DNA from 4 places in the Neobacillus sp. B4I6 genome. Region 4 is predicted to be linked to each of the others. Evidence: predicted binding sites of a transcription regulator. Region 4 holds the regulator's gene; each other region holds the start of a gene.
The links. Region 4 encodes Rex, which represses fermentation and respiration genes when NADH is low (regulators of the CRP and FNR family bind a similar motif). Its sites were predicted from a motif close to TTGTGAAATATTTCACAA; they were not measured.
Positions count from the first base shown of each region.

Region 1 (3,178 bases), 3.4 Mb from region 4:
TATGATAGTCATTTTCTGCACACCATAATCCGTCTTTAATCATACTGTCTAAAATTTTCTGATCGCCCATTTTAAATCCATTTCGTCCGCCTTTTAACAGATGTGGAGCTTGACTCATATTCTCCATACCGCCTGCAACAACCACTTCTGCCTCTCCAGCAAGAATCGCTTGTGTTGCCAAGTGAACAGCCTTTAATCCTGATCCACAGACCTTATTAATTGTCAATGCTGGTGCCTCTTGAGGAATACCTGCAGCAAGAGAAGCTTGTCTTGCCGGATTTTGTCCAGCTCCTGCTTGTAAAACATTCCCCATAATCACTTCATCTACATCATTAGGATTAATTCCAGCTTTTTGAATAGCTGCTTTAATTACAGTAGAACCTAACTGTACAGCCGAAACATTTTCTAAACTCCCTAAAAAACTACCAATTGCTGTCCTTACTGCGCTTACAATTACAACTTCATTTACAGTCATTCTGATTTCCCCCAAAAAGTGATTTATGTATTCAAATAATAATTCCTCACAAATTTTACTACATTTCGCGGTATTTTTCGTGACAAACTATTCGACAAATTCAGAGTTTTTTTATTTATCGCTATAAAAGTATTAAGATCTTAACCTGACATATTCAACGTTTATCCCCTTTAAAAAAGGCCTAGAAAATCCACTATTGGTTAAGTAAAAGGTGTAATTACATCGATTGAAAATATTAATAAAACAGGCAAAAAAATTCTGTCGAACTTTAGTGTAAATTGACATGTTTTGTAGAATAATTTTCAAGTTTATCCTAACTTGGCATTTGAACAAATAAATGAACGATAAGAATATGACCGAACCTCCATATATTGTAATATAGCAATTTAGTAATAGTGGTTACCATAATAAACCAAAAAGAGAGAAAATAATTATTTTCTCCCTCAATTTGCAGCTATATTGTCTAAATAACTAATCCGCCATCCACACTTAAGATGGTTCCGTTAATATAATTCGCCTTATCCGAAGCCAAGAATACATATGCTGCGGCAATATCTTCTGGTTTGCCAAGCTTCCTAAGCGGAGTCTTTTCCTTCATAAATTGAAGCACCTTATCTGGCACCGCTGCAGTCATACCTGTTTCAATGAAACCTGGAGCAACTGCATTGACTCGGATCCCCTTAGGGCCAAATTCTTTTGCCCAGCTTTTCGTCAGCCCAATGACGCCCGCCTTTGTCGCGGCATAATTTGTTTGACCAATATTCCCATATAAACCAACGACGGAAGATGCGTTAAGAATAACGCCCGACCCCTGCTTTAACATATTAGGAGCTACAGCCTTCGTGCATTTAAAAACACCTGATAGATTGACAGAAATGACTCTTTCCCAATCCGATTCCTCCATCTTTGTTAAAAAACCATCAAGTGTAATTCCGGCATTGTTAATTAAGATATCGATTCGGCCATGCTTACCTATTGTGGATTGAACCATTTCTTCTATCTGGGTGCTGTCCGTTACATCGACTTTATAAAATTCTACTTTTTCATGATTCAATTCTTCTAATGCAGATTTACCAGCCGACTCATCATAATCACAGATGACGACGTTTGCACCCTCTTGGAGAAATTGTTTAGCCGTTTCTTTTCCAATCCCCTGTGCACCACCTGTGATTAACACAACCTTTTTACTAAACTCCATAATATATCACCTCGTTTTTTTCTTTTCAGAATAGACCTCTGCACAACATCAGCATCCCTAGGCAAATGAGAAAAGAAATCCAAAACAAAAAAGTGGCGATGAAACTAGGCTTTGGACGAAATTAAATCCATTTTTACCCATATTATGATGGATTATAGCTAATTATCACTCTTGTTAAAATACTTTACAATTCGCAAGAAAGTGAGAAATTTGTCAAAAAATGATGAAATGTATTTTAATAATTTTTAATCTTTCACCTTTTAAAATTTCGATGAAGTTAGTATGATGGATAGGTCAACAAAACAAATGTAGGAGGAAAAAAATGAGCACAGACTTTAATTTTTATGAAATGTGGAAGGATCTTTATTCACACTCCAGTAAGTTATTCGATGAGAAAGTAAGCAATGATTTCCCTTCTCAAGGCATGGGACAGGTATTGGAGATGAATCTTCAATTAAAAAAAATGATTGATGAGTCAACGGTAAAATATTTAGAATTTATGAATGTACCAACTCGAAATGACATTGCTAACATTTCTTCGCTGATTGTCAATGTTGATGCAAAAGTAGATGATTTAGAAGAAAGATTAGAAGAGAACTTGGATAACCAAGACCAAGAGTCATTTAAAACAGAATTGTCGAATTTAAAAAAGGATATGAAGAATTTAGATCAAAAATTGAACCAAATCCTTAATGTGTTAAAAACACCAGTAGAAACCAAGAAATAGAAACGCATTACATAAATGTAAATGTAAATGTAAAATTTTTGGCATAACAACAACAACAACAACTACTATATATTGGGAGTGGAAAAGAATGACAGAATTAAAAGATAAAGTAGCAATCGTAACAGGCGGCAGCAGAGGAATCGGTGCATCAATTGCATTGGAACTGGCTAAAAATGGTGCGAAAGTTGTCATTAACTATAATATTCGTAAAGAACTAGCAGATAAAGTAGTCGCAGAAATAAATGAAATTGGCGGAGAAGCTTACGCTGTTCAAGCAGATGTTTCTGAAAGTAATGAAGCAGCATACCTTGTACAAGAAACCATCAACCATTATGGTAAATTAGATATCCTGATTAATAATGCAGGAATTACAAGAGACAGCACGTTCAAAAAATTGAAAGAAGAAGATTGGAGAAAAGTAATTGATGTTAATTTAAACAGTGTTTACAACAATACATCTGCAGCATTACCTTATCTTCTTGAATCAGATGCTGGCCGCATCATCAACATTTCGTCCATTATCGGTCAAGCAGGCGGGTTTGGACAAACCAACTATGCTGCCGCAAAAGCAGGACTAATTGGATACACTAAATCTCTCGCTCTTGAACTTGCTAGAAGTAAAGTAACAGTTAATGCGATTTGCCCAGGATTTATTGGAACCGAGATGGTCCAAGCCATTCCTGAAAAAGTTCTTGCAGGAATCGTTGAAAAAGTACCACAAAAACGCCTAGGCAAACCAGAAGAAATCGCTCGTGGTGTTGTTTTCCTATGTAAAGAT
Region 1 is NZ_JBNPWB010000002.1:1,557,431-1,560,608, reverse strand. Features, by position in the region: gene QF028_RS09810 (acetyl-CoA C-acetyltransferase) at 1-475, opposite strand, end outside; gene fabG (3-oxoacyl-[acyl-carrier-protein] reductase) at 939-1,673, opposite strand; gene QF028_RS09800 (polyhydroxyalkanoic acid synthase subunit PhaR) at 1,996-2,400, shown strand; gene QF028_RS09795 (3-oxoacyl-ACP reductase) at 2,489-3,178, shown strand, end outside.
Region 1: QF028_RS09800 (polyhydroxyalkanoic acid synthase subunit PhaR) is a predicted target of Rex. The motif match lies at 1,875-1,892, and genes of this name have one in related genera.

Region 2 (3,178 bases), 1.4 Mb from region 4:
ATATTGAGCAACACCATCTTCTTCGTTACTTAAAGTGACGTCATTAGCAATATTTTTCGCTTTGTCGATTGCATTTCCCATGGCAATCCCATGCCCAGCATATTCAAGCATTTCAAGGTCGTTGTCTTCATCGCCAAACGCAATAATTCTCTCAGCGGGAATACCATAATAATCAGAAGCCTTTTTTAACCCCACGGCCTTACTTAAGCCAACCTTTATAATTTCAACCACATGCCATGGAGCGGCCCAGCTGCGATGATCGATAACTTCTGCATGGACAGCCGATAAGTGTTCGCGAATTATCTTTAATTGATCCTCCTCCGTATGAATTAATAAACTCGTGGGTGAATCATTTAGATAATTTGCCAGGTCTCCCGTAGTGATTTTTGGATTGCCAAAGTTGAAAATATCTAACAGCTTTTCATCATGGTAATGGAAGTAAACATCATCGATTACTTCGGCAATTATATTATGGAAGTGGAAACTTCTGCACGCTTCCACAATTTCTTTTGCAACCTTTATATCAAGAGGTTCATGATAAAATCCCCAGTCAGGTTTTCGAGGGTGATGCATAAATGCTCCATTGAAATTGACAATCGGAGTGTCCAAATCCAATTCCCGATAGTACATCTCACTGGAACGATAAGGCCTTCCTGTTGCAATCATAACGATATGACCTTGTTCTCTTGCTTTTTTAATAATTCCGTGTGTTTTTAATGATATCGTTTTATCATCTTTTAATAATGTCCCATCCAAATCTAATGCAATTAAGTGTCTATCTGTCATAATAACTCCTTCTAATTATAATTTTCATCGCTAATAAAGTGCGTCGCTTTAGGAAAAAATTTATATACATGTTACACTGCAATTATGAATTTAATACTTAGTGGAATTATTAATTCCTATATTTACTATGTTAACAATTTTATATCTAAACTGTAAAAAAATTCACACCAAATGATATAAAAAAACTAAATACTTTTTTTAACTAAGTCTCAATCTTGGTATGCTTGATAATTTGCTATAATAGAGTGGGACAAAGATAATGAAGGAGTGGATCAAACATGAATGAAGAACTAAAAGAAAATATCATGGGTGCCTTAGAACTAGTAATTGACCCTGAACTAGGGGTAGATATTGTTAATTTAGGATTAGTATATAATGCTGAAATGGATGAAGAAGGAAACGTAACGATTACAATGACGTTAACTTCAATGGGCTGCCCACTTGCTGGAACAATTGTTGACCAGGTTAAACGGGCATTGGCTGACATTCCGGAAATCAAAGAAGTAGAAGTAAATATTGTTTTTAATCCTCCATGGAATAAAGAAATGATGTCACGTTATGCGAAAATCGCATTAGGAATTCGCTAAGCTTAATTAGATGCTTTTGAACTCTCAGTAAAATAAGCGTATTTTTTAGAAACAGCAGATTTTCTGCTGTTTTTTTATTTCAAAATAAGAAAGTTGAAAAATTTGAACTTAGATAACTGTCTAGCTCCAGGGCCCAGCGGCTAGTGTACTTCGCCCTTTTCCCTACGATAAGTCAACATCGGATCGCTAACGCTCTCCGTGTTTCCTTTATCTCAGTCAAAGTGCTCCAGTCCTTACGCCGCTACCCCGGGCGCTTACGCTTTTCTTATTCTTCACGATTCAGACATATCTAGCTTACAGAATGTGAGATAGTTCACTTTTTTCAAATATAAACACCTTTATAATACAGATTAATAAGGCTGTTGGATTTGAATAGCCGTTATTAGGAGGCGTTTCATATGGCTATTAGCCGAGATTTTAATAAAGACCCTTTTATCGTAATATGGGAACTCACTAGAGCTTGTCAATTAAAGTGTCTGCACTGCCGTGCCGATGCACAGTATAAAAGGGATCCACGTGAATTATCTTTTGAAGAAGGAAAAAATCTAATTGATCAAATATATGAAATGAACAATCCGATGCTTGTTTTTACTGGCGGAGACCCACTGATGAGAGAAGATGTTTTTGATATTGCGAAATATGCAGTTGAAAAAGGCGTACGGGTATCAATGACCCCAAGCGCGACACCAAATGTAACAAAGGAAGCAATTGAAAAAGCAAAAGAAGTAGGTCTTGCTCGCTGGGCATTTAGTATTGATGGTCCTAGGGCTGAGATTCATGACCATTTTAGAGGAACAGCTGGATCATTTGACCTTACCATGGAAAAAATAAAATATTTGCATGAAGTTGGATTACCCATTCAGATTAATACGGTGATTTCCCGTTACAATATTGACTACCTTGATGAAATGGCAAAAATGGTTGAAGATTTAGAATGTGTGTTATGGAGTGTCTTTTTTCTAGTGCCAACAGGAAGAGGTCAACAATCAGATATGATTTCTCCAGTTCAACATGAAAAAGTATTCAGATGGCTATATGATTTAAGTAAGCGCGTGTCTTTTGATATCAAAACAACAGAAGCCATGCACTACAGACGTGTTGTGATTCAACAAAAAATGCGCGAAGCGAAGGAAACAACAGATGAGATTGAGTATTTAAGCGCATTAACAGAAAAAGGATTAACAGGGTCTATCGATGGTTTAGGGCGAGCACCAAAAGGTGTTAATGATGGTAATGGTTTTGTTTTCATCTCCCATATTGGCGATGTATATCCAAGCGGACTATTACCCGTTAAAGCTGGTAATATTCGGGAAACGCCATTAGCTGAAATTTATCGTGAATCACCAATTTTCCAATCACTAAGAAACCCAGATCTTTTTAAAGGGAAATGTGGTATCTGTGAATTCCGTTATGTTTGCGGGGGATCAAGGTCTAGAGCTTATGCAATGACTGGAGATTATTTAGAAAGCGAGCCATTCTGCGTCTATATTCCTAAATCATTAAGAGAAAAGCAAGAACAGTAATTAAAACCGATAATAAAAGGCTGCCTCATTATAGTGAGACAGCCTTGCGTATATTGATAACTGCAATAAGTAAAGGCCAGCCTATTCGATACTGCAATAAACGGCAGAACAATTTTCACAGTCGATTTCATTTTTTAAGTATTGTAAATCCAATATTGAGATCTTTCCTTTTTTAACTGAAATGATTTTATCTTTTTTTAGTTCACTAAGTATACGGTTTGTACTCTCACGTGAAGTACCGCAGAAGTTGGCAAGTTCTTGGTTGGTTAACGGCAGGTCTAT
Region 2 is NZ_JBNPWB010000002.1:3,567,132-3,570,309, reverse strand. Features, by position in the region: gene QF028_RS19770 (Cof-type HAD-IIB family hydrolase) at 1-786, opposite strand, end outside; gene QF028_RS19765 (metal-sulfur cluster assembly factor) at 1,065-1,373, shown strand; gene QF028_RS19760 (TIGR04053 family radical SAM/SPASM domain-containing protein) at 1,772-2,896, shown strand; gene QF028_RS19755 (Crp/Fnr family transcriptional regulator) at 2,978-3,178, opposite strand, start outside.
Region 2: QF028_RS19760 (TIGR04053 family radical SAM/SPASM domain-containing protein) is a predicted target of Rex. The motif match lies at 1,675-1,692, and genes of this name have one in related genera.

Region 3 (3,178 bases), 1.6 Mb from region 4:
ATTCAAGCTGTGGTGCCAGCCATGTTCCCTATTTTAGAAAAATCAATGGGGCTAAGTTTTACCCAGCTTGGAATCATTGCTTTTTCTCTAAATATGGTCTCATCTGTTTTGCAGCCAATGGTCGGCTACATAACTGACAAGAAACCAATGCCTTTCGCACTGCCGATCGGACTGACTTTCACGTTAGTCGGTATTCTTGGATTAGGGTTTGCTTCAAACTTTGGACTAATTGTCTTGTCAGTCCTTTTCATCGGTCTTGGTTCAGCAGTATTTCACCCGGAAGGTTCCCGGGTTGCGTATATGGCTGCAGGAAATCGACGCGGGCTGGCACAGTCGATTTATCAGGTCGGTGGAAACACGGGTCAAGCATTGGCTCCACTGATAACTGCACTAATATTGGTTCCTTTGGGGCAGATTGGTGCATCCTGGTTTACGATTGTGGCAGCACTAGCTGTGATTTTATTAATTTATATTGCAAATTGGTATAATCACAGGTTGATAGCTTCCCCAAATATACTAAAGAAAACGAAATCTAGCTCATCTAACAATGTAGCAATAACTAAAGAGGTAAAAAATACCTTAGCATTGATTTTATTATTAATTTTTGCAAGGACTTGGTATTCTTCTGGAATTACCAACTTTTATACCTTTTATTCGATAAAAGAATATGCCCTTACGATTAAGCAATCACAATTATTCCTGTTCGCTTTTTTAGTTTCCGGTGCCGTCGGTACTTTTTTTGGAGGTCCTCTTTCAGATCGTTTTGGTAAAAAAACAATCATTTCCTTTTCAATGTTAGCAACGATTCCTTTTTCAATTTTAATTCCACAGGTACCACCAACGTTGGCATTTATTTTCTTAATACTTACTGGGTTTATTTTAATGACTAGTTTTTCTGTAACGGTAGTATATGCACAGGAATTAGTCCCGGGGAAAATTGGGATGATGTCTGGTTTAACAGTAGGACTTGCGTTTGGAATGGGTGCAATTGGTTCTGTAGGACTTGGTTATATTGCAGACTGGATTGGATTACAGTCGATGATTACATGGCTCGGTGTACTTCCGATTCTAGGCTTAATTGCGTTTCTCCTTCCAACTGACCAAAAGGTTAAAGAATGGAATCAAAAGTAAAATAGGATGGGCCAGGAGCCCATCCTTTATTTTATGTCTTGGATTTTACGGTATAATTCTTCCTTTTCCTCTTCTGTAAGCATTCTTTCAGCCATTGGGAACAAAACATTTTCCTCTTTGGAGAAATGCTCTGTTAAGATAAAGTAGGCATTTTGAATTAGTTCAGCTGTTTTTTTCGTTTCTTCCGTAGATATAAGACCACTTTCTGCTTTTCCAAGAAATTCTCCAATATTTGCTTTTGCCTGGTCATGTTCATATTCCATAACAGCTATTGGTCCAGATGTCGTCCCGATATATACACCCATCATAGGAAAAAGAACGCCTTCTTCTCTTTCTGAATGAGGGTCCAATGCTGCTTTAAATTCTTTTACTTTTGTAATTAATGCAGCAAAGTTAGTTTCTACATCTATTTCGTGATAAATTTTTTGTGTTAGATCATACAATCCTTCTAATTGTCCTAATAACGGGGGATGTTCACTTTTTAATTGCTTAAGTCCTTTACTTAGTTCAGCTTGGGGCATTCCACCAAGAGCACTCATACTGCCACTCATCAACAATCACCTCTATCTCATTCTATTGCTTCAAGTATAAAATCAACCATTAATTAATGTAGTGACATAGGTCACAATTACAATTAGGTTATGAATTTTTGTCAGTTTCATGAAAACTCGTTAATTTTTTTAAAAATTTTAACATTTATCACACAAAAAAAGTTTAAATGTTTCATATAATAGAGATAGAACATAAAAGGGAGGGAAAAAATATGAAAACCCCAAATTATCATGACTTTTATCAAAAGGCATTAATACCCATTGGTGTAAATGATCTAGTTTCCTTACAGGAATCCGCAGCATACTACCCTAACTCACCTTCGACACATTGGCTTATTGCCGTAGAAGGGGTGCAGCTCCCACAGTCAAAAATATACTATCATTGGAAAGTAAGTATATATCCTGCCGATAGTGAAGGTGATTTCAATTGGAAAAAACCATATTATTGCTCACCGAGTATGGAGTTAATGGATCATGCGAACTCATTTGCATCTTCGCTTGTCACAGCCAGCAAAAACGATAAACTTTCCTCAGCTACCATACTAGAGAAAATAAGCTAACCCCCTAAAAACTTACCTTCTGCTTCACCTTTTTTTACCATCACTTGTGAAATAACCCACATATAGTATTATTAAAATATCTACATAAATAAAGGAGCTGTTTGCATAAATCGCAAACAGCTCCTTTTTTATATCCAATTTACGCTAAACGGAATACAATCCCGTGTCCGCCTTTTGGATATTCCCATTTAATGTTCTGGTATGGGCAGCCGATCCGGCAGCTTCCACATTCATGGCATCCTTCATAGCCAACCTGCATCCGTGTTCCTTCCCACTTATAAACCTCCGCTGGGCAAAATACTGTACAAATTTTATCGGGACATTTTGTCATGCATACGTCATGATCCATCACGGTCAAATGAGACTTTGTATCACACTTAAAACGGAGCAGATACTGTTTTTCCTCGATATTCTTCGTTGACATTATTTCACCGCCTTCCAAGCACGATAGATATCTTGCAATACTCTAATTGTTCCTCTTTCCGCAGTTACACTCTTCATTATTTGTTTTTGTTTTTCACGCTTTGGAGTCCCATCAACTGTAAAGAACTTGCTCATCGCTTTATTCATCATTGGAACATATTCATTAAAGTATTGTGGGTATTTCTCAAACGTATGTGCCGCATCCTTGTACTTCTCTAAATCCTTCATTATGAAACTACTATTAAGCGCGTCACGGTAGCTATTTAAGCTTGATTCACTGAAGTCCCCACTTTTATGTGCCTGAACTACGGCTTCAGCAGCCATCTTTCCTGATGACATCGCCATGTTCGAACCTTCACGATGAATGGCATTTACTAGCTGTGCTGCATCACCGACGACTATAACACCATTACCAGCTACTTTCGGTACCGAACGATAACCACCTTCAGGAATAAGATGAGCAAGATACTCAGCAGATTCCCCACCAGCAAGCATTGGCTTGACCATGGGGTG
Region 3 is NZ_JBNPWB010000002.1:3,407,383-3,410,560, forward strand. Features, by position in the region: gene QF028_RS18920 (MFS transporter) at 1-1,131, shown strand, start outside; gene QF028_RS18925 (hemerythrin domain-containing protein) at 1,158-1,682, opposite strand; gene QF028_RS18930 (hypothetical protein) at 1,895-2,242, shown strand; gene QF028_RS18935 (ferredoxin family protein) at 2,382-2,666, opposite strand; gene QF028_RS18940 (FAD-dependent oxidoreductase) at 2,666-3,178, opposite strand, start outside.
Region 3: QF028_RS18925 (hemerythrin domain-containing protein) is a predicted target of Rex. The motif match lies at 1,742-1,759, and genes of this name have one in related genera.

Region 4 (3,178 bases):
ATTCATTCCGAACGGACGGCCTTCATAAATAATTCCTTTTGTATCACATAAAATAACATCCTTCACGCCCATATGCAGCAGGAGCTTAACAATCGCTACTCCAGCTGAACCTGCTCCGTTTACTGCAACACGTATATCTTCAATTTTTTTATCCGCTAATTTTAACGCGTTGATTAGACCAGCGGCTGTTACAATCGCAGTTCCATGCTGGTCATCATGAAAAACAGGAATCTCGCAGGCTTTGCGGAGGCGGTCTTCAATTTCAAAGCATTGCGGCGCAGCAATATCCTCCAAGTTCACTCCGCCAAATGTTGGTTCTAGCAGCTTGACGGTTTCTACGATCTGGTCTGTGTCAGTGGTGGCCAAGCAGATGGGAAAGGCGTCAACATCTGCGAACGATTTGAATAACACGGCCTTTCCTTCCATCACAGGCATCGCAGCTTTTGGTCCAATATTTCCAAGCCCCAGGACTGCTGTCCCATTGGATACAACTGCGACAAGATTGCCCTTCGAGGTATAATCATAAACTTTATTTTCGTCTGCATAAATGTCCAAACATGGCTCTGCCACACCTGGTGAATACGCTAGGCTTAAATCTTTTGCATTATGTACTGCCACCTTAGAATAAATCCCAACCTTGCCTTGGTGTTCCTTGTGCATTTTTAATGCTTCATCTCGTAAAATTGACATTGAATTTCCCCCACTTCCCGGTTAGTAACCGCTTGCATTTCATCTACCTACATCTTAGTGCATAAGAAAGTATTTTTATAGATTATGTAATTAAAAAAAGCAGGGATTTAATCATACAAAAGGCCTTCCACAAATTTTGTGGAAAGCCTTTTTAACTAATTATTCTTCATCTATTTCCACCGTTGGATAATGCTTTAAAAAGTAGACTAGCGATTGAAGCTCCACTGCCAAGTCAATATGATGGACCCTTATTAATGGTGGAACATTTAACCTTGCTGGAGTGAAATTTAAGATTCCTTTTACATTCGCTTTGACCAGTCGATCGGTTATCATTTGTGCGGCAGGAGCCGGAACCGTTAATATCGCCACTGAAATATTAGTTTCTGATAAAACCTTCTCTAAATCATCCATAGGATGAACGGGTACCTCGCGAATCATGGTTCCCATTTTGTCGGGATCCACATCGAAGGCGCATTCTATTTTTGTGTTATTATTTTTTAAAAAGTTATAGTTTAAAAAGGCAGTGCCAAGATTTCCGACTCCTATTAAGGCAACCTTAGTTAATTCATCCTGATCTAAGGTCTTACGAAAGAAGGATATTAAGTAATTAACATTATACCCATAGCCCTTTTTCCCTAACGCACCGAAATAGGAAAAGTCGCGGCGAATCGTTGCTGAGTCTACCTTTACTGCTTCACTCAATTCCGCTGAAGAGACCCTTTGCTTGCCGGAACTATGCAGGTTTTTTAGAAATCGATAATAGAGGGGCAGCCGTTTTGCTGTCGCCTGTGGTATTTTCGTTGTTTCATTACTCATAATCTCCCACACCCCATGAATGGTTTAGTTAAAAATTTATTTAACTCTTTCATCTCTTTTAAAATCACCGTTTTTACCGCCCGTTTTTTCGACAAGATACGTCGGTCCAATTACCATACCTTTATCAACGGCTTTACACATATCATAAACTGTTAAGGCACATGCGGATGCCGCTGTTAACGCTTCCATTTCTACGCCTGTGCTCCCCTTCGTTTTAACGGCTGCAGCAATATATAATTGATAGTTCTCATCCTTATCCTGTTCCCAAGAGAAAGAAATATTAACACCTGATAATGGAATCGGATGGCACATTGGAATCAAATCCCATGTCTTCTTTGCTGCCATGACAGCTGCTACCTGGGCCACTGCTAAGACATCGCCCTTCTTCATCTCATTATTAGTTATTTTATCATAAATTTCTTTACTAACGGTAATGCTGGAATGAGCAAGCGCCGTACGTGCCGTTTCCGGCTTATCACTGACGTCGACCATTTTTGCTCTGCCTTCTTCATTAAAATGCGTAAATTCTGCCATATAAAAAATCCTCCCATCAAATCATACACTATTTTACCTTATATGTGTGTGAAACTTTGAACTAAATATTACATTTCTTGACGATTTAGGACCCTTACTCCGCTAATATGGCGAGCAGTTTATTGCCGACATACCGGGAATAAGGTACACTAATCCTATGTAATAGAGGTGAATGAGAATGATTTTGCTACAGGTTAATCAATTACAAAAATATTATGGTGCTGACCTTATTTTATCGAATATTAAGCTCGAATTACAAACTCGGGACCGTGTTGCTCTTGTTGGACGCAATGGGGCGGGAAAATCGACATTATTGAAGATTATTGCCGGACACTTGTCGCATGATGGCGGAGAAATTATCAAGCCGAAAGAAGTGACAATTGGCTATTTAGCTCAAAATACGGGGTTAGAATCATCATTATCCATATGGGATGAAATGCTGACGGTTTTTGAACCGCTGCGATTAATGGAAAAACAACTCCGCACTCTTGAAGAACAAATGGCTGATCCTCTTGTTTTTGAAGACGGTGGAAGGTACGAAAGAATCCTAAAAGAGTACGATCATCTTCAGGTGAAATTTAAAGAACAGGGAGGGTATCAATATGAGGCAGAGATGCGCTCTGTCCTTCATGGGTTAAATTTCCATGACAAATCCTTGATGATATCTAGTTTAAGCGGCGGGCAGAAAACCCGTCTTGCCCTTGGTAAACTTTTGTTAACCAAGCCTGATATCTTAATATTGGATGAGCCCACAAACCACCTTGATATTGATACGCTTTCCTGGCTGGAGCAATATTTACAAAGTTATCATGGGGCGATTTTGATCGTTTCCCATGACCGCTATTTTTTAGATAAAGTTGTTACTCAAGTTTATGAAGTATCCCGTAAGCAAATCCAAAGGTTTACAGGCAACTATAGTTCTTACCTTGATCAAAAGGCCGCAAATTATGAGCGTGATTTAAAGCTTTTCGAAAAACAACAGCAAGAGGTCGCTGATCTCCAAGACTTTATCAACCGGAATTTAGCGCGCGCTTCGACGACTAAACGTGCCCAAAGCCGTCGTAAAAAGCTAGAAAAGATGGAGATGATGGATCGTCCATTAGGCGATGAAAAGTCTGCTTCCTTCTCGTTTGAAATT
Region 4 is NZ_JBNPWB010000002.1:4,964,671-4,967,848, forward strand. Features, by position in the region: gene QF028_RS26605 (NAD(P)-dependent malic enzyme) at 1-690, opposite strand, end outside; gene QF028_RS26610 (redox-sensing transcriptional repressor Rex) at 850-1,506, opposite strand; gene moaC (cyclic pyranopterin monophosphate synthase MoaC) at 1,543-2,040, opposite strand; gene QF028_RS26620 (ABC-F family ATP-binding cassette domain-containing protein) at 2,219-3,178, shown strand, end outside.